One region of the uncultured Propionibacterium sp. genome, then DNA from elsewhere that is predicted to be linked to it. Evidence: riboswitches for the same ligand, from Rfam matches in the RefSeq annotation. Region 1 holds a riboswitch; each other region holds the start of a gene.
The links. A riboswitch is a leader RNA that binds a small molecule or an ion and turns the genes downstream of it on or off. The one in region 1 is predicted to bind cobalamin.

Region 1 (4,228 bases):
TCGGCGGGACGCGCCACAGCCGGTCGCGCACCCAGTCGACGGGCCTGCCCTCGATGATGGCGGTGGTCACGGCCGCCACATCGCCGCTGAAGGCCCAGCCGAGCCGGTCCAGGGCGGGCAGGCCCAGCGAGTCGGTGGCGGTGGAGACGACGGCGGTGGCGCCGAGCCCCTCGGCGATGCGGCGGGCGAGCTCGTTGGCCCCGCCCACGTGGCCGCCGACCAGCGGGATCGCGAAGCGGCCGGCCTCGTCGACCACGACGACGCCCGGATCGGTCTTCTTGTCGGCGAGCAGCGGCGCGATCATCCGGGCCGTGGCCCCCAGGGCGACGTGGGAGACGATCAGGTCGCACTCGGCCCAGGCCGCGGCCAGTCCGGCCGCCATCCCGCCGGCGTAGCGCTTGGACGCGACGGACAGGGTCTCGTCGATGCGGTCGGCGTTCGCGCGGGCGCGGCCGGTCGTGTAGACGTGGCCGATGATCGGCTCGGCGTCGGAGCCGTCCGGGCGCACCCTGCAGCCTGGGCGGGCCCCGTCGTCGGCGGGCGTCTCGGCGTCGCCGGCGATCTCGGGGGTCGCGCCGAGCACGGCCGCCTCGTCGGGGCGGTGGTCGAGCACGAGCACGACGTGCAGGCCGGGCACGTCGTCGGCGCCCAGCCCGAGGGCCTGCTCCTCGGTGCAGACGTCGACCCGCTGGTCGGGCTCGCCCATGCGGGCGGCGACGACGTAGGTCTTGCCCGAGCCCCTCAGGGCCTCGGCGAGCTCGCGGACGCCGCGCCCGGGGGCCGTCAGGACGGCGACCTTCGGGTGGTTGCGGGCCACGCGCACGGCCGCCTCGATGCCGCGCGAGTGGGCGCTGACGATCTGGGCGTCGTCCCACGGCACGGCGACGGCGGCGAAGGCCGCCTGGACGCTGGTCACCGCGGGGACGACCTCGACGGCCAGGCCGGCCTGGCGCAGGCGCCGCGCGATGCCGAAGAACAGCGGGTCGCCCGAGGCGACGACGACGACGCTGGCGTCGTCGGGCAGGGCCTTGATGCGCTCGACGGCCGGGGCGATGAGGCCGAGCACCTGGCGCCTGGGCTCGGGCACCGACAGGGCGTCGAGGTGGCGGCGCCCGCCGACCACGAGATCGGCGGCGGCCGCGTCCGCGCGCAGCTGCTCGCTGATCCCGCCGAGGTGTCCGTGGACGCGGATCATGCGTTCTCCTCCGGGACGGTGCCGGCGCGGCCGGCCGCATCGGTGTCCTCGCCCAGGGCGCGGGCGCCGCGCTCGCGCAGCTCCTGCCGGGCCCGGGCGTCGGCGTCGCGGTACTCGTGGTGGAAGCCGGGATGGTACAGGTGGCTGCGGCCGGCTATGGGCCCCTCGGCCAGGGCCGGGCCGACGAGCACGACCGTGTGCTTCCACAGCCGGTGGGCCCTCATCGTCTCGGACAGGCGGGCCAGGTCGCAGCGGAACATCATCTCCTGCGGCCAGGTGACGCAGTAGCCGATGATGCAGGGGGTCCCGGGCGCGTAGCCGCCCTCGAGCAGGGCCTCCTGCAGGGCGCGGTGGCGGGCCGCCGACAGGTAGACGGCCATGGTGGCCCCGTGCGCGGCGAACGAGGCGATGGTCTCGCCGTCCGGCATCGGCGTGCGGCCGCCCTCCAGGCGGGTGACGATCAGGGACTGGCTGACCTCGGGCACGGTGACCTCGGCGTCCAGGCGGGCGGCGGCGGCGCTGAACGCCGAGATGCCGGGCACGGTCTCGACGTCGATGCCGATCCGGCGGCACAGGTCGCGCTGCTCGGCGGTGGCGCCGTAGATCGCCGGATCGCCGGTGTGCACGCGGGCCACGAGCAGGTCCTCGTCGCGGGCGCGGGTGTACAGCGGGACGAGGGCCTCCAGCGGGATCGACGCGGAGTCGATGAGCTCGGCGCCCGGCCTGTGGCCGGCGACCACGTCGGGGTGGACGAGGCTGGAGGCCCAGACGATGATGTCGGCGTCGGCGATGATGCGGGCGCCGCGCACGCTCACCAGGTCGGGGGCGCCCGGCCCGGCCCCGATGAAGGCGACCAGGCCGCGGGAGCCGCCACGGGCCGGGGCCGGCAGGGGCGGCGGGTCGATCAGCGAGTGGTCCATCGCATCGACGTCGGGCTCCGGGCCGATGGGGGCCGCGGGCCCGGGGCGCCCGCTCATATGCGGCCTCCCGTGATGGTGCGCTCGGGCGTGGTCAGGACGGCCGAGAAGTAGGGGCGCTCCTCGTCGGGGCCGACCTCGTCGAGGCCGGCGAGCTGCTGGTCGGGGAGCGAGACGTCGGTGCCGATGACGGCCCGGCGGCCGCGGGCGCGCAGCGCCTCGAGCACCTCGGGGAGCTTGCGGCCGCCCTTGTAGACGGCGACCGAGTCGACGGCGTCGAGCACCTGCCCGAGCCTGTCGGGCCCGACGGTGGCCGGCACGAGGGCGAGGATCTCGCGGCCCTCCGCGAGCGGGGTGGTGCTGGCGGCCGCCAGGGCCTGCATGGCGGTGATGCCGGGCACGAGCTCGTAGGCGACGTCCGGCAGGCGCTCGGCGACGGTGGCGCGCAGATAGCTGAAGGTGGAGAAGACGGCCGGGTCGCCGACGGTGGCGAAGGCGACGGTACGGCCTCCCGACTCGAAGGCCTCGACCGCGGCGTCGGCGCTGGCCCGCCAGCTCTCGGCGCGCCTGGCCCCCACGCCGCGGCGCTGGGCCATCGAGAAGGGGACGCGCCTGATCCGGGCGGTGCAGTCGGGGACGACCTGGGCGATGATCCGCTCGGCGCGGCCGGGGCCCCCGACGGAGGCCTCGGTGAACGGGACGAGGACGACGTCGGCGGCCCGGAGCACCCGCACCGCCTTGAGCGTGACCAGCTCGGGATCGCCGGGGCCCACCCCCACCCCGATGAATCGCCGTCCGGCGCCGGTCCGTCCGCCGTCGGGGCGCGCGCGGTTCTCGCTCACATGGCCTCCTCAGGTGCCTCGCCCAATGGTTCCTGCCGGCAGCATGCGAGTATCTGGCTCACCGGCCCGCCGGGCCGGATCACAGTGGCGGGACCGCTCCGGACTGCCAGCCGGGCTGGGCACCGGGATTCCTCGTCAATGCTGCAGTGCTCAGTCTGTCACACGAGAGGGGCCCCGCCTAAGTCCCCCACCGCGCGGGCCCACCCCGGGCCGTGCCCGTCCTCGTCGGACTCGGGCACGGCGAACGCCAGGGCGAGGGGCTCGGCGCGGCGCAGCGCCGGATCGTCCGCCCTCAGGGAACGGACCGGCCCGATGGGCCCGCCGCGCCGCTCGAAGCGCACCGTGACCACGCCGTGGCCGGCCCCCCACACCCAGCCGCGGCCCCACTGCTCGTGCTCGACGTCCATGCCGGGCAGGTAGCCGGCGTCGGCGCGGCGCACGGTGACGGGCGGGGCGGACTCGTCGTACTGCACCAGGGTGCCCGTGGCCGGCTCGCCGTCGTCCACCTCGAAGAGCTCCTCCTGGGCGGCCTGGGTGAAGTTCGAGACGCCCACGCCGACGAGCCGCACCCCGGCCCGCGGGTCGACGGCCCCGGCCAGGCCCTGGGCGACGGCGGCGATGCGCTCGGGATGGTCCGTGGCGCCCAGCAGGGTGCGCGAGCGGCTGACCGTGCTGAAGTCGGCCATGCGGGCCTTGAAGGTGACGGTGCGGGCGAACAGGCCCGCCCTGTTGAGCCTGGCGGCGACCAGCCGGGCGTCCTTGGCGATGATCTCGGCGATGGCGCCCTCCCCGGTGATGTCCTCCTCGAAGGTGTCCTCGACCGAGATCGACTTGGCCTCGCCGCGCGGGAGCACGGGGCGCTCGTCCTGGGCGAAGGCGATGCCGTGCACGTACTCGCCCACGGCCCGGCCGAGTTCGCGGACGAGCTCGTGCGGGCTGGCCTCGCGCAACTCGGTGACCGTGCGGATGCCCAGGCGATTGAGCTTCTCAGTGGTGGCCGGGCCGATGCCGGGGATGGCCCGAACGCTCATCGGAGCGATGAAGTCGAGCTCCCGGCCGGGCGCGATGATGCGGGCGCCGTCGGGCTTGGCGGCCTGGGAGGCGAGTTTGGCGATGAACTTGCTCGAGCCGACGCCGACCGAGGCGTGCAGGCCCTCGGTGCGCACGGCGATCCCGCGGCGCAGGTCGTCGACCAGCCCGGCGAGCGCGGGCGGTGAGACGTCCCGCCCGCCCGCGGCCAGGTCGACGAAGGCCTCGTCGATGCTGACGGGCTC
Region 2 (4,228 bases), on a different contig from region 1:
GTCTGCTCGTCCGGCAGCCGGTCGACGACCCCGTCGATCTGCTCGTCGATCTGCTCGATGCGCTCCTGCGCCGTGTCGGAATGGCCCGTGAGCGCGCCGAAGGCGCGGTAGATCGAGTCGAGCTCGTCGTGCGAGCGCGCCCTCACCTCGAGCCCGCGGATGCCCAGCTCGCGCAGGCGGGACAGCACGGTGTCCTGCGCCCCGCCCATGACGATGACCAGATCGGGGTCGTAGGAGCTGACGGCCTCGATGTCGACATTCGAGGTGGCCCCGACCGTCGGCACGGCGCGCATCGCGGCCTCGTTCTCGGGGACCACCTTCACGTTGTCGGTGATCTCGACCGAGCAGACGGCCGTGCCGCCCACGTCGTACCAGATGTTCATGGCGGTACCGGCCAGGACGCACACCCGCTGCGGGGCGGACTCGAAGTCGACGCTCTGCCCGCTGAAATCGGTGATGCTCAGCGGGAACTGCGCGCCCGTCATGGGCATCGGGTCGGTGCTGGCCGGGGTGGAGGACGAGGCGCTCTGCTGCGAGTCGCCCCGCCCGGACGAGCAGCCCGCTCCGAAGAGGGCCGTCGTCGCGCACAGCGCCAGGGCCAGGACCCTGCCCGGGGCGGAACGGCGCCGAGAACGGTTGATGGCGGACATGGACGACCTCCTGCAATGGTGCGGACGCGGTCACCATATCCACCAGGATCTTGTAGAAACAGGGGTCTTGTAGAATTCTTTTGGAGAATCACAAGGAGATTCGGTGATAAGGCCGGGCTCAGCCGGGAGGCCTGCGGGGTGAGCCCGGCCCCGGAGCCGGCTCACAGTGCCGTGATCACCCTCGAGTAGCGCCAGCAGGTGAGCAGCATGACGGCGGACAGCAGCCCCATGGCGGCGATGCCCGGTGCATGAGCGAGGACGACCACGGCCCCGCAGACGAGGCAGGCCGCTGCCGAGGTCACCAACGGCACCCAGATGTGCTTGTCGGTGAAGTTCGCCAGGAAGGCCCACAGCGTCAGCGTGCACAGGGCGACGCCGCCGAACAGGACGGCCGTCGCGGCGATCGGCAGCGGCTCGCCCGGCTCGTCGATCGCCAGCTCGGCCCCGACCGCCAGGGCCACCTGCCCGATGACGAGCACCTGCTGGCCCTCGGTGACGAGGGCCCCGCTGGCGAGCGGGGAACGCTCCTGCCTGTTCCCCTCCACGTACCGGTCGATGTAGGAGTCCCAGCCGAAGGGCAGCGCCCAGATGCACATGATGACGACCATCGACAGCATCCCGGTGGCGATGGCGAGCGGGTGGTGGAGGCCGCGGATCATGGCGCTTCCCGTCGTCAGGATGGCCTCGCCCAGGCAGATGATGAGGAAGAGCCGGCAGCGCTCGATCTGGTGGGCCATGTCGAAGCCGACCTCGCCCAGACTGGACCGGTCGATGCCGGGGACCGGGTGATAGGTGCGCATGCCGAGCACGTCGATGCCCACTGCGATGAGCCACCACCACAGCCGGTGCTCGGGCGCGGCGATGGCGCCGCCGATCCACGGGATGCCCGACAGGGTGAACCACACGAGCATGGCGCTGCGGTGGTTGCGCAGTGCCGGGTAGGCGTCGTAGGAGCGGGTGACGAGCGTGCGTCCGTACTGGATGACGAGCATCGGGACGACGAAGGTCCACGGGGAGTCCTCGAAGGCCTCGCCGATCGATGCGTTCATGACCAGGCCGAGCACCATGACCGCCAGCAGCACCAGTTGGCTGCGGCGATGGCGGCTGAGCACCATCGTCGACTCGTACGTGGTGAACGCCCACATGCCGAAGACCGCCAGCAGCAGCACGAGGGTCTCCAGGGCGCCGCGCCAGCTCAGGTGCTCCAGCAGGTGACCAGACAGCTGGGAGACGGCGAAGACGTACACCAGGTCGAAGAACAGTTCGAGTTTGGTGACCTCCTGCTCCTCGTCGGGCGCCACCTCGAGTGCGGATCCGTCCGCGTCGCTCATCGTCTCCCACCTCTCCTCCGCCGGATCGCCCGTGCCGACGATAGCGGGTCTTCCGAAAGGGAGCGGGGGCGGGTTCCCCCGGTCCGCCGCAGGCGCACCGGCGCGGGTTACTGGGCGACCCCGAAGGCGCACGTCGGCGGCATCTTGTGTACATTGAGAAGTACTGGTTCGGCCCACCACCAGGCGGGTCGTCGCAAGAGGGAATTCCGGTGGGAGTCCGGAGCTGTCCCGCAGCGGTATATGGGAACAATGCCACAACGGGCACTGGGCCGCGAGGCCTGGGAAGCGGTGGTGTAGGAACCGGGAGCGATCCCGAATGCCCATGAGCCCGAAGACCTGCCAGTCGCGGCAGCGCCCGCTGCCGCGCAACGTGCCCCGCGGAGGGTCCACGGATCGAAGTGATCGATGCCCGGCGACGATGCATCGCCTCCGGCGCCGGCCACTCGGATCAGTGCCAGCAGTTCCGGCGAACGCCTGCCGGGCCAGCCGGTGGACGCCCATCGGGGCCCGTGCGGGGCCGCGTCGGGACCGGGACGCCTCTGGGCGCCACTCCGGCGCAGGGCGGTCGTGACCGGCCCGCATCGGCAGTGATGCCTGCAGGCCGCCGGACGAGTGCCCGGGCCTGTGCCCGGCGCCCGTCGATGACCGGCTGGCAGCCAGTCCCCGGCGCGCCCCCACCCGAGGGTGCGCCCTGACCCTTTCAGGAGCAGGAGTCGAATGAGCAACACCGAATCGGGCGCCGTCGCGGCCGAAGAGGCCACGCCCGCTCAGCTCAGCCTCGCCGGTGATTTCCCGGCCGCGACTGAGGAGCAGTGGGAGATCGAGGTGGCCAAGGTTCTCAACCGTGGCCGCCCACCAGAGAGGCAGCTGACCTTCGAGCAGTGCATGAAGCGTCTGGCGGTCCACACCGTCGACGGCATCGACATCAAGCCGATGTACAAGCGCGAGGACGTGCCCGGCCCGCTGGGCTACCCGGGCGTCGCCCCCTTCACGCGCGGCGCCACCGTCCGCAACGGCGAGGCCGATGCGTGGGACGTGCGTGCTCTCCACGAGGATCCCGACGCGGACTTCACCCGCAGGGCGATCGTCACCGATCTTGAACGCGGCGTCGCCTCCATCTGGCTGCGCGTCGGCTCCGATGCCGTCCGGCCGGCCGATGTGGCCACCGTGCTGTCCGACGTCCTCCTCGAGATGGTCAAGGTCGAGGTCTCCTCCCGCGAGGACCAAAGGGCCGCCGCCGAGGCGCTCCTGGCCGTCTACGAGGCTTCCGACAAGCCCAGGGATCATGTCGCCTTCAACCTGGGCATCGACCCGATCGGCCTGGCCGCCCTGCGGGGCACCGCTCCCGATCTGTCGGGTCTGGGCGAGTGGGTCGGGCGCACCGCCGCCTATCCGAACGGCAATGCGATCACCGTCGATGCGACGATCTACCACAACGCCGGCGCGGGCGATGTGGCCGAGCTCGCCTGGGCCCTGGCTACCGGCGCCGAGTACGTGCGCGCCCTCGTCGAGCAGGGCATCGACGTCAACGACGCCTTCAAGGCGATCGAGTTCCGCGTCACGGCCACCCACGACCAGTTCCTCACGATCTCGCGCCTGCGCGCGCTCCGCATGTGCTGGTCGCGCGTCGGCGAGGTCTTCGGCGTCGACGAGGCCAACCGCGGCGCCCGTCAGAGCGCCGTCACCAGTTGGCGGGAGCTGACCCGTGAGGATCCCTACGTCAACATCCTGCGCGGCACGATCTCGACCTTCGCCGCCGCCATCGGCGGCGCCGAGGCGATTACGACCCTGCCGTTCTGCGGCGCCCTGGGCCTGCCCACCGATGACTTCGCCCGCAAGGTCGCCCGCAATACCGGCATCATCCTGGCCGAGGAGGTCAACATCGGCCGCATCAACGACCCGGCCGGCGGCTCCTTCTACGTGGAGTCCCTCACCGGTTCGCTGGCCGAGGCCGGCTGGGCCGAGTTCCAGAGGGCGGAGTCCGCCGGGGGCATGTCCGCGGCCCTGACCGGCGGCCGTGTGGCCGAGGTCCTGGCCGAGTGCAGCAGCGAGCGCGCCAAGCGCCTGGCCACCCGCAAGCAGCCGATCACGGCCGTCAGCGAGTTCCCGCTGCTCGACGCCAAGTCCATCGAGACCAAGCCCTACCCGCAGGCCCCGGCCCGCGACGGCCTGGCGTGGCACCGCGACTCCGAGGTCTTCGAGGGGCTCGTCGATCGTTCGGCCACCCGGGCCGAGCGCCCGAAGGTC
Region 3 (4,228 bases), on a different contig from region 1:
TGACCGCCTCGAGAAGACCACCGAAGTACCCGGCGATGACGCCCAGCAGCGAGCCGGCGACGGAGATGATGGCGACGAGGGCCGTTGCGGCGGCGAGCGAGAGGCGGGTGCCGTAGACGACTCGCGAGGCCATGTCGCGGCCGAGTCTGTCGGTGCCGAACCAATGGGCAGCGCTCGGCGGCTGGAAGGCCTCGGGCAGATTCGCCGTGCAGGGATCCATCGGGGCGACCTGCTCGGCGAGCACGGCGACCAGGACGATCGCGACGACCAGCGCCGCATGGACGCTGAAGGCCCGGTGCGCACCGATGAAGCGGCGGACGGCCCTGCGGGGGCGGTGCGGCGCGCTCACGACCGGGCTCCTCGTCGTACTCGCGGGTCGAGCCGGGCGTAGGAGACGTCGACCAGCAGATTGACGACCATGTAGATGAGCGCGATCCACAGAACATAGGTCTGTATGAGCGGGTAGTCGTACGAGGTGACCGCCGAGACCGCCATATTGCCCAGACCGGGGTAGGAGAAGACGACCTCGACGACGGCCGTGCCGCCCAACAGCGAGCCGAGCGAGAGGCCGAGCAGGGTGAGCAGCGGCAATCGGGCGTTCGGCAGGACGTGCCGCCACAGGATGGTGCGTCTGGACAGGCCTCTCGCCCTAGCGCCCGTGACATAGTCCTGGCCCAGCTCCTCGAGGACCGCCGTGCGCACCTGGCGGGTGTACTTGCCGATCATCGCGAAGGCCAGCGTGACGGCCGGCATGACCAGCCGATCGGGCCCCGGCCCCGTCGAGACCACCGGCAGCCAGCCGAGTTTGAGGGCGACGACCCAGATGAGCAGCAGACCGAACCAGAAGTTCGGCATCGAGACGCCCAGGAAGCTGAGGCCGCGCGCGAGATGGTCGATGACCCCGCCCTGGTGCACCGCGGCCAGCATGCCGAGCGGAATGGCGATGACGAGCATCAGCAGCAGAGCCGCCAGCGAGAGCTCGACGGTCGGCCACAGGCGGGCGAGCATCAGATCGGTCACGGGCTTGTTCAGCGAGTACGACGTGCCGAAGTTCCCGTGCAGGCAGTTCCCGAGCCAGGTGGCGTACTGGACCGGGAAGGGCTCGTCCAGACCGAGCCGGGCGCGCATCTGCTCGACCATCTCGGGGGTCGGCGTAATGCCCTGGCTGGTGTACATGGCCCGCGCCGGATCTCCGGGAGCGAGCCAGACGAGCGTGAAGGTGATGAAACTGATGCCCACCAGCACGACCAGGATCTGGCCCAGCCGTCGGGCCAGCCATCGAGCATCCATGAGCCGGGGCCACCTCGCGATCATGACGAAGAACGATCGTCACAACCGGATTCTTGTGACCCAGCTCGGACCTCCGGTCGCCAAGTGCCGTGGCGGCGCGGGACAACTCCCAGGCAGGTCTTCTGGCTCGCGTCTCAGGGCAGTGCCCCGCGGATCCCCGCCTTCCCGGTTGCCCAGTGGCCGGCTCGCACCGATGAGGATCCGAGACGCTCACAGCGGCGGTCCCGTCCGCGATTCGCACGCGGTTCCCTATTCTCCCGGTCCGCCCCGGAGGGCGGATCGGGCACCTGGAGTGTCGTGCGCAAAAGCACACGACGCCCTAGCCTCGCGTGTGAAGGTTAGCAGCCGACGGCCGGCAACGTCCGGCGGATGCTCCCCGTCAACCATTGATTCGGCTTCGAGCGAACCCATCTGGGGAGTCACCGGCACCGACCCGCCGCGGCCGGGTCAGGCCTCCCTCAGGACCGCTCCGAACCGCTCGACGGCGGCCCTGACGGCGCTGTCGCGGGCGGCAGCGGCCTCGTCCTGGGTGAGTGTGCGATCGGCGCCGCGGAAGCGCAGGCTGTAGGCGAGCGACTTCCTGCCCTCGCCGATCTGCGGCCCCCGGAAGACGTCGAACAGCGCGATCGACTCGAGCAGGCCCCCGGCGCCCTCGATGAGGGCGGCCTCGACGTCGGCCGCCGGGGTCCGCTCGTCGACGATGAGGGCGACGTCCTCCTTGGCCAGTGGGAAACCGCTCAGCGCGGAGATCTCACCGCCTCCGGGCGCGCAGGCCACGAGCAGGTCGAGGTTGATCTCGACGGCGCAGGCGCGCTCGGGCAGGCCGTGGACCTTGACGACCTCGGGATGCAGTTCACCGGCGGCGCCGATGACGACCGGCCCGCCCGCGGCGCCCCGTACCGACAGCTCGGCGCAGCGGCCGGGGTGCCAGGGCGCGATCGCGGCGGCCCTGCGGTCCAGTTCAAGGCCGAGCACGTCGGCCGCAGTCTGGGCGAAGTGCACCGCATGGGTCCAGTCGGCCCTGATCGCGGCATGGCGCCACGTGGCGGGCAGCCACTGGCCGGTGAGCACCGCGGCGATCATGCGGGGCTGGTCGGGCAGTGCACTGCGGATACCGGCTATCTCGGCCTCGCTGGGGCGGTGGCCCACCTCGGGCATCGGGGCCGTCGCGGCGGGGTTGGCCCAGAAGACCGAGCCGGCCTCGAAGACGGCCAGATCGTCCTGGCCGCGCGAGGTGTTGCGCCGGACGGCGGCGAACAGGCCCGGCAGCAGGCTGGTACGCAGGTACGGGGCGGTGTCGGCCAGCGGGTTGGCCAGCTTCACCAGGCGGCGCTGGTCCGCATCGTCGGGCAGACCGAGCCGATCGAGCTCCCCGGCGCCGATGAACGGCAGCGTGATGACCTCGACGAAACCGGCCCGGGCCACTGCGGCGTTGACCGCGCGGCGGGCGCGCTGAGCCGGGCTGAGGCCCCGGCCGGCGACGGCGCGCGGCATCCTGGACTCGATGACGTCCAGCCCGAGCCTGCGGCCGACCTCCTCGACGTAGTCGTAGGGATCGCGCAGGTCGGTGCGCCAGGTGGGCGGGGTCAGGGTGAGCGCATCGCCCTTGCACCTGACCGTGATGCCGGCGCCCTGGAAGACCTCGACGACACGGTCGGAGTCGATGCGGGCGCCCAGGATGCGCGCGGGCAGGCCGGCGTCGATCGTCAGGGAGGGCGTGACCGGCACCTGGCCGGCCACGGTTGCGCCCGCGGCGACGGTGCCACCGGCGAGCTCCGCGAACAGGCGGGCCGCCATGCGGGCGGCGGCGCAGGCCACGCCCGGATCGACCGTGCGCTCGAAACGCCTGGAGGCCTCGGAGGCGAGCTTGTGGAGGCGGTAGGTGCGGCCGATCGTGCCGGGCGAGAAGTGAGCGGCCTCGATGACCACACTGGTCGTCCCCTCGCCCAGCTCGGTGGTCCGGCCGCCCATGACGCCCGCCAGGCCGATGGGTCCCGAGTCGTCGACGATGAGCAGGTCGTCGGTGCTCAGGACGCGCTCGACGCCGTCGAGCGTGGTGAGCCTCTCGCCGGCGGCCGCCCTGCGCACGACGATCGGGCCGAGCAGCTTGTCGGCGTCGTAACCGTGCAGGGGCTGGCCCGATTCGAGCATCACGTAGTTCGTGATGTCGACGGGCAGGCTGATCGAACGCATGCCGCTGGCCTCGAGGCGGTGGCGCATCCACGTCGGGGTGGGCGCGTGCGGGTCGATGCCGCTGACGCACAGATCGACGAACAACTGGCAGTCGTCCGACTCGATGCGCACCGGGTAGGCCCCCTGGGTCTTGGCGGGGACACGGCGCGAGTAGAGGTCGTTGTAGGGCACGTCGAAGGCCTGGGCCGCCTCGCGGGCCAGGCCGCGCATCGACAGCGCATAGCCCAGATCGGGCGTGACGTCGATGTCGAGGACCTCGTCGGGGACGCCGAGCAGCGCCAGCGCGTCGGAGCCGAGGCCGGCCCTGGCGGCCTCGGCCGGCGGCAGCACGATGATGCCGGTGTGGTCCTCGCCGATGCCGAGCTCGTCGGCGGCGCAGATCATGCCGTCGCTCATGTGGCCGTAGGTCCTGCGGGCGCCGATGCGGGAACCGCCGGACAGCACGGCGCCGGGCAGGCAGACCACGACGTAGTCGCCCCTGGCGAAGTTCTGGGCGCCGCAGACGATGCCGCGGGCGTCGGTGATGTCGGGATTGTTCTCGGATCCGTTCAACGGCCCCACGTCGACGCGGCACCAGCGGATGGTCCTGCCGTTCCGCTGCGGCTCCTCGACGAAGTCCAGGACGCGGCCGACGACGACCGGGCCGGTGATGCCCCCGCCGACGGTCTCGATGTGCTCCACCTGCAGGCCCATGCGGGTGAAGGCGTCCGCCACCTGGGCGGTGGTCACGCCGTGCGGGAGCTCC
Region 4 (4,228 bases), on a different contig from region 1:
CCTTGGCGTAGTAGCGGGCCTTCGGCTCGAAGAGGATCACCGGGTCCGGGCAGGCGATCGCCTGGCGCAACAGCCAGTGGGCGTCCTGCGGCGAGGCGCAGGTGAGCACGTGCAGGCCGGGCGTGTGCACGAAGTAGGACTCGGGCGACTCCGAGTGGTGCTCGGCCGCACCGATGCCACCGCCGAAGGGGATGCGCACGACCACCGGCAGGGACTGCCGCCCGTGGGTGCGCGAGCGGTAGCGAGCGAGCTGGTTGACGATCTGGTCGAACGCGGGGAAGACGAAGCCGTCGAACTGGATCTCGGCGACGGGCCGCAGCCCGTGCAGGGCCAGGCCGATGGCGGTGCCGACGATGCCCGACTCCGCGAGGGGGGTGTCGATCACCCGTTCGGCGCCGAACTCGTCGAGGAGCCCCTCGGTGATGCGGAAGACCCCGCCGAGGGTGCCGACGTCCTCCCCCAGGACGAGCACCCTGGGATCGTCGGCCATGGCGGCGTGCAGGCCCCTGTTGAGAGCCTTCGCGATGGTGAGCCGGCTCATGCCCCGACCTCCTCCGCCGGGACGGTGGACAGCCAGTCGAGGCAGTCGGCGCGCTCGGCGGCCAGGTAGTCGCCGGGTTCGGCGAGCAGATCGTCGAAGACCTTCTCGATCGGGGTGTCCTCGAGCTCGCGGCAGGTCCGGCGCACGTCCGAGCCGAAGTCGTCGAGCTCGGCGTCCAGGGCCTCGAGCCAGGCCTGGTCGATCAGTCCCCTGCCGAGCAGATGGGCCTGCAGCCGTTCGATCGGGTCCCGTCCGGCCCACTCCCGCGTGGCCTCGTCGCTGCGGTACCTGCTCGGATCATCGCTGGTGGTGTGCGCGCCCATGCGGTAGGTGAGCGCCTCGACCAGCACGGGCGAGGCGGTGCGGGCCCGGGCTAGGGCCCAGTCCATCACCGCGGCGGTGGCGAGCGGGTCGTTGCCGTCGACGCGGATCCCCGGGATGCCGAAGCCGTGGGCCCGCTGGTAGAGCGGGATGGGCGTCTGACGGGTGACCGGCTCGCTGATGGCCCACTGGTTGTTGACGCAGCAGAACACGACCGGGGCGCCCTGGGCCGCGGCGAAGACGAGGGCCTCGTTGACGTCGCCCTGGCTGGAGGCGCCGTCCCCGTAGATGGTGAGGGCCGCGTGCGGCCGGCCGTCCGGGTCCAGGGCGGCGCCCATCGCATAGCCCACCGCGTGCAGCGGGTGCGAACCGATGATGATCGAGTAGGGCGCCATGCGCGTCGCCCCGCTGTCCCAGCGCGACAGCCCCGAGCCGCGCCAGAGCGCGAGCATGTCGGCCGGGCTCACCCCCATGGCCAGCGCCAGGGACTGCTCCCGGTAGGTGGCGAACACCATGTCCTGAGGGCCCAGCGCGGCGGCGATCCCCGCCTGGTAGCCCTCCTGGCCGAGCAGCGGCGGCCACAGCCCGAGCTCGCCGTGGCGCTGCAGCGCGGCGCCCTCGATGTCGAGGCGGCGCCCGAACATCATGCGACGCAGCATCGTCACCAGCTCGGTGTCGCCGCCCCGCCAGCCGAACCGGGCGTCCTCGACACGGACACCCTCCGGCGTGAGCAACTGCACCGGCCGCGTCGGATCCTCGGCACCCATCGAAGTCCTTCCCCACAACAAAACTTACTCTCTGGTAACCTACCGGATCGTAGACTCCGGGATCAACCATCCCCCCGCCGACCCGACCACGAGTGAGACGATCACCCAGCTCGACGCCCAAGACGCACAGGACTATGCTGCGTGCGAGTCGATCGCGCCCATGAGCAATGGGCGCCAGGGAACTCCGGTGAAAATCCGGGACTGGCGCGCAGCGGTGAAGGTGACGGGGCCGGCACAAAGAACCCACTGGGGAGACCCGGGAAGGGGCCGGCCTCGGACGATCCGAGTCCGAAGACCTGTCGGCTCACCTGTCCGTCAGGCGTTTCGCGCTCACAGACGCCCCAGATGAAAGCCGACGCCCCGTTGACCCCCGCTCAGTCCTCCGACCCTCACCGGACACCCCCTGCCACGACCAGCAAGAACACGCACCGGGCCACGACCCGGGCCGGGCGCGGCGCACGCATCAACCTGACCCCGGTCGTCATCGGGCTGGTTCTCGCCATCGCGGTGAGCATCGTGCTGTCGCTGGCCTTCGGCTCCGAACGCATCCCACTCGCCGAGGTCTGGGACGTCGTGCGCGGCCGTCTGGCCGGTGACCCGGCCGGTTCCCCGTTCGCAACGATCGTCTGGCAGCTGCGCATGCCGCGCGCCCTGCTGGCAGTGCTCGTCGGAGCGGGCCTGTCGATCGGCGGCGCCGGCATGCAGACGCTCGTGCGCAATCCGCTGGCCGAGCCCTATCTGCTGGGCATCTCCTCGGGCGCCTCGGTCGGCGCCACCGCAGTGCTCGTCTTCGGCGTGCTGGCGCGGTTCGGCGTCTACTCGCTGTCGGCAGGCGCCCTGCTCGGCGCGCTGGGCGCGGCGCTGGCGGTGTTCGGCGTCTCGCAGGCCCAGGGCGGCCTGACGCCGCTGCGCATGGTGCTGTCGGGCGTCGTCCTGTCGTCGGCCTTCTCGGCGGTCGCCTCGTTCATGGTCTTCCTCTCGGACGACAATCACGCGGCGGCATCGGTCATGTTCTGGATGCTCGGCTCGGTGGCCGGCGCCAGCTGGGCCAAGCTCCTGCTGCCGCTGCTCGCGGTCGTGGGCATCGGCGGCGCCATGCTGGCCGTCAGCGGCTGGCTGGACGCCCTGGCGGCCGGCCCCGAGACGGCTGCGGCCCTCGGCGTGCGGGTCCGGGCGATGCGCACCGGCCTGTTCGTCGGGCTGGGCGCGCTCATCGGCTGCCTGGTGGCGGTCAGCGGCGGCATCGGATTCGTCGGCCTCATCGTGCCGCACGCCTCCCGCATGCTGGTCGGCTCGCTGCACCGGCGCATGCTGCCGATCGCGGCGCTGACCGGTTCGCTGTTCCTGCTGTGGGTCGACGTCGTCTCGCGCGTCGTCGTCCGGCCGCAGGAGATCCCGATCGGCGTCGTCACCGGCGTGATCGGCGCGCCGGTCTTCCTGCTCCTCATGGGCCGGCGCCGGTACGCGTTCGGGAGCCGTGACGCATGAGCAGGGGCGCCAGCCGCGGTCACGGCACCGGCCGGGCCCCCGAGATCCGCCTGGAGGCCGTCGCAGCCCAGGTCCAGCACCATGTGGTCGTCCGCGACGTCGGCCTCACCATTCCGGGCGGCACGAAGCTGGCGCTGGTCGGCACCAACGGCGCCGGCAAGTCGACGCTGCTGCGCGCCATCGCCGGCATCACCGAACCGGCCGCCGGCCGCGTCCTGCTCGACGGCAACCCGGTGCACGCCATGAAACCGCGGGAGCGGGCCCGTCTCATCTCGTTCGTCTCCCAGGAGGAGACCCCGCCGGACGATCTGCGCCTGGGCGAGATGGTCGCCCTCGGCCGCATCCCGTACCGCAGTCCGTGGTCGATGAACGGGCGCGGCGAGATGCGCATAGTCCGCGAATCGCTGGGCGCGCTCGGTCTGGGCGACCGTCTGGAGACGCCCTGCACGAATCTGTCCGGCGGCGAGCGGCGCCGCGCCATGATCGCCCGCGGCCTGGCCCAGCGCTGCCCCGTCCTCGTGCTCGACGAGCCCACGAACCACCTCGACATCGCCTGGCAGCTGCGCCTGCTCGACCTGCTCGCGGCCCAGCCCGCAACGGTCATCGCCGCCATCCACGACATCGACACCGTGCTGCGCCACTTCGACCTGGTGGCCGTCCTCCACGGCGGGCTCATGCGGGCCTTCGGCGAACCCGCAGCGGTGCTCGGCACCGGGCTCATGGGCGAGGCGTTCGCCGTCGAGGCCCTGCAGATCCCCCATCCGCGAACTCATCAACCCCATCTGCTCATCAGCAGGGGAAAGGACAATCGATGAAGATCCCCCGTACCGCGCCCGCAGGGCTGCTCGCCCTCGCGCTCGTCGCCACCGGCTGCGCCTCGAGCACGTCGTCCGGCTCGTCCGGCTCGTCGGCGGCGGGAAGCATCCAGCTCACCAACTGCGGCGAGACGAAGGAGTACCCGAGCCCGACGACCAGGCTGTTCGTCAACGACGGGAACATCATCTCGATCGCCCTGGCCGCGGGTGCCGCGGACGACATCGTCGCCGTCTCCAGCATGCAGCGCGACCGCGACGTGCTGGCCCTCAAGTACGGCGCCGAGACGGTCGACGGC

Region 2: it holds a riboswitch for cobalamin, as region 1 does, so the genes downstream of both, mutA (methylmalonyl-CoA mutase small subunit) here and cobI (precorrin-2 C(20)-methyltransferase) in region 1, are expected to answer to the same signal.
Region 3: it holds a riboswitch for cobalamin, as region 1 does, so the genes downstream of both, nikB (nickel ABC transporter permease) here and cobI (precorrin-2 C(20)-methyltransferase) in region 1, are expected to answer to the same signal.
Region 4: it holds a riboswitch for cobalamin, as region 1 does, so the genes downstream of both, R2N01_RS09370 (iron ABC transporter permease) here and cobI (precorrin-2 C(20)-methyltransferase) in region 1, are expected to answer to the same signal.

What each region holds. Positions count from the first base shown of each region.
Region 1 covers NZ_CAUTOU010000093.1:1,894-6,121, reverse strand. The annotation lists partial or broken gene cbiE (precorrin-6y C5,15-methyltransferase (decarboxylating) subunit CbiE) at 1-1,195, opposite strand, end outside; gene cobM (precorrin-4 C(11)-methyltransferase) at 1,192-2,172, opposite strand; gene cobI (precorrin-2 C(20)-methyltransferase) at 2,169-2,954, opposite strand; cobalamin riboswitch at 2,981-3,135, opposite strand; gene R2N01_RS10770 (DNA polymerase IV) at 3,113-4,228, opposite strand, start outside.
Region 2 covers NZ_CAUTOU010000021.1:20,252-24,479, reverse strand. The annotation lists gene R2N01_RS05515 (ABC transporter substrate-binding protein) at 1-650, opposite strand, end outside; gene R2N01_RS05510 (low temperature requirement protein A) at 812-1,981, opposite strand; cobalamin riboswitch at 2,129-2,340, shown strand; gene mutA (methylmalonyl-CoA mutase small subunit) at 2,699-4,228, shown strand, end outside.
Region 3 covers NZ_CAUTOU010000027.1:3,793-8,020, forward strand. The annotation lists gene nikC (nickel transporter permease) at 1-349, opposite strand, end outside; gene nikB (nickel ABC transporter permease) at 346-1,290, opposite strand; cobalamin riboswitch at 1,385-1,596, opposite strand; gene pheT (phenylalanine--tRNA ligase subunit beta) at 1,738-4,228, opposite strand, start outside.
Region 4 covers NZ_CAUTOU010000060.1:8,393-12,620, reverse strand. The annotation lists gene R2N01_RS09380 (alpha-ketoacid dehydrogenase subunit beta) at 1-541, opposite strand, end outside; gene R2N01_RS09375 (thiamine pyrophosphate-dependent enzyme) at 538-1,629, opposite strand; cobalamin riboswitch at 1,762-1,948, shown strand; gene R2N01_RS09370 (iron ABC transporter permease) at 2,098-3,117, shown strand; gene R2N01_RS09365 (ABC transporter ATP-binding protein) at 3,114-3,932, shown strand; gene R2N01_RS09360 (ABC transporter substrate-binding protein) at 3,929-4,228, shown strand, end outside.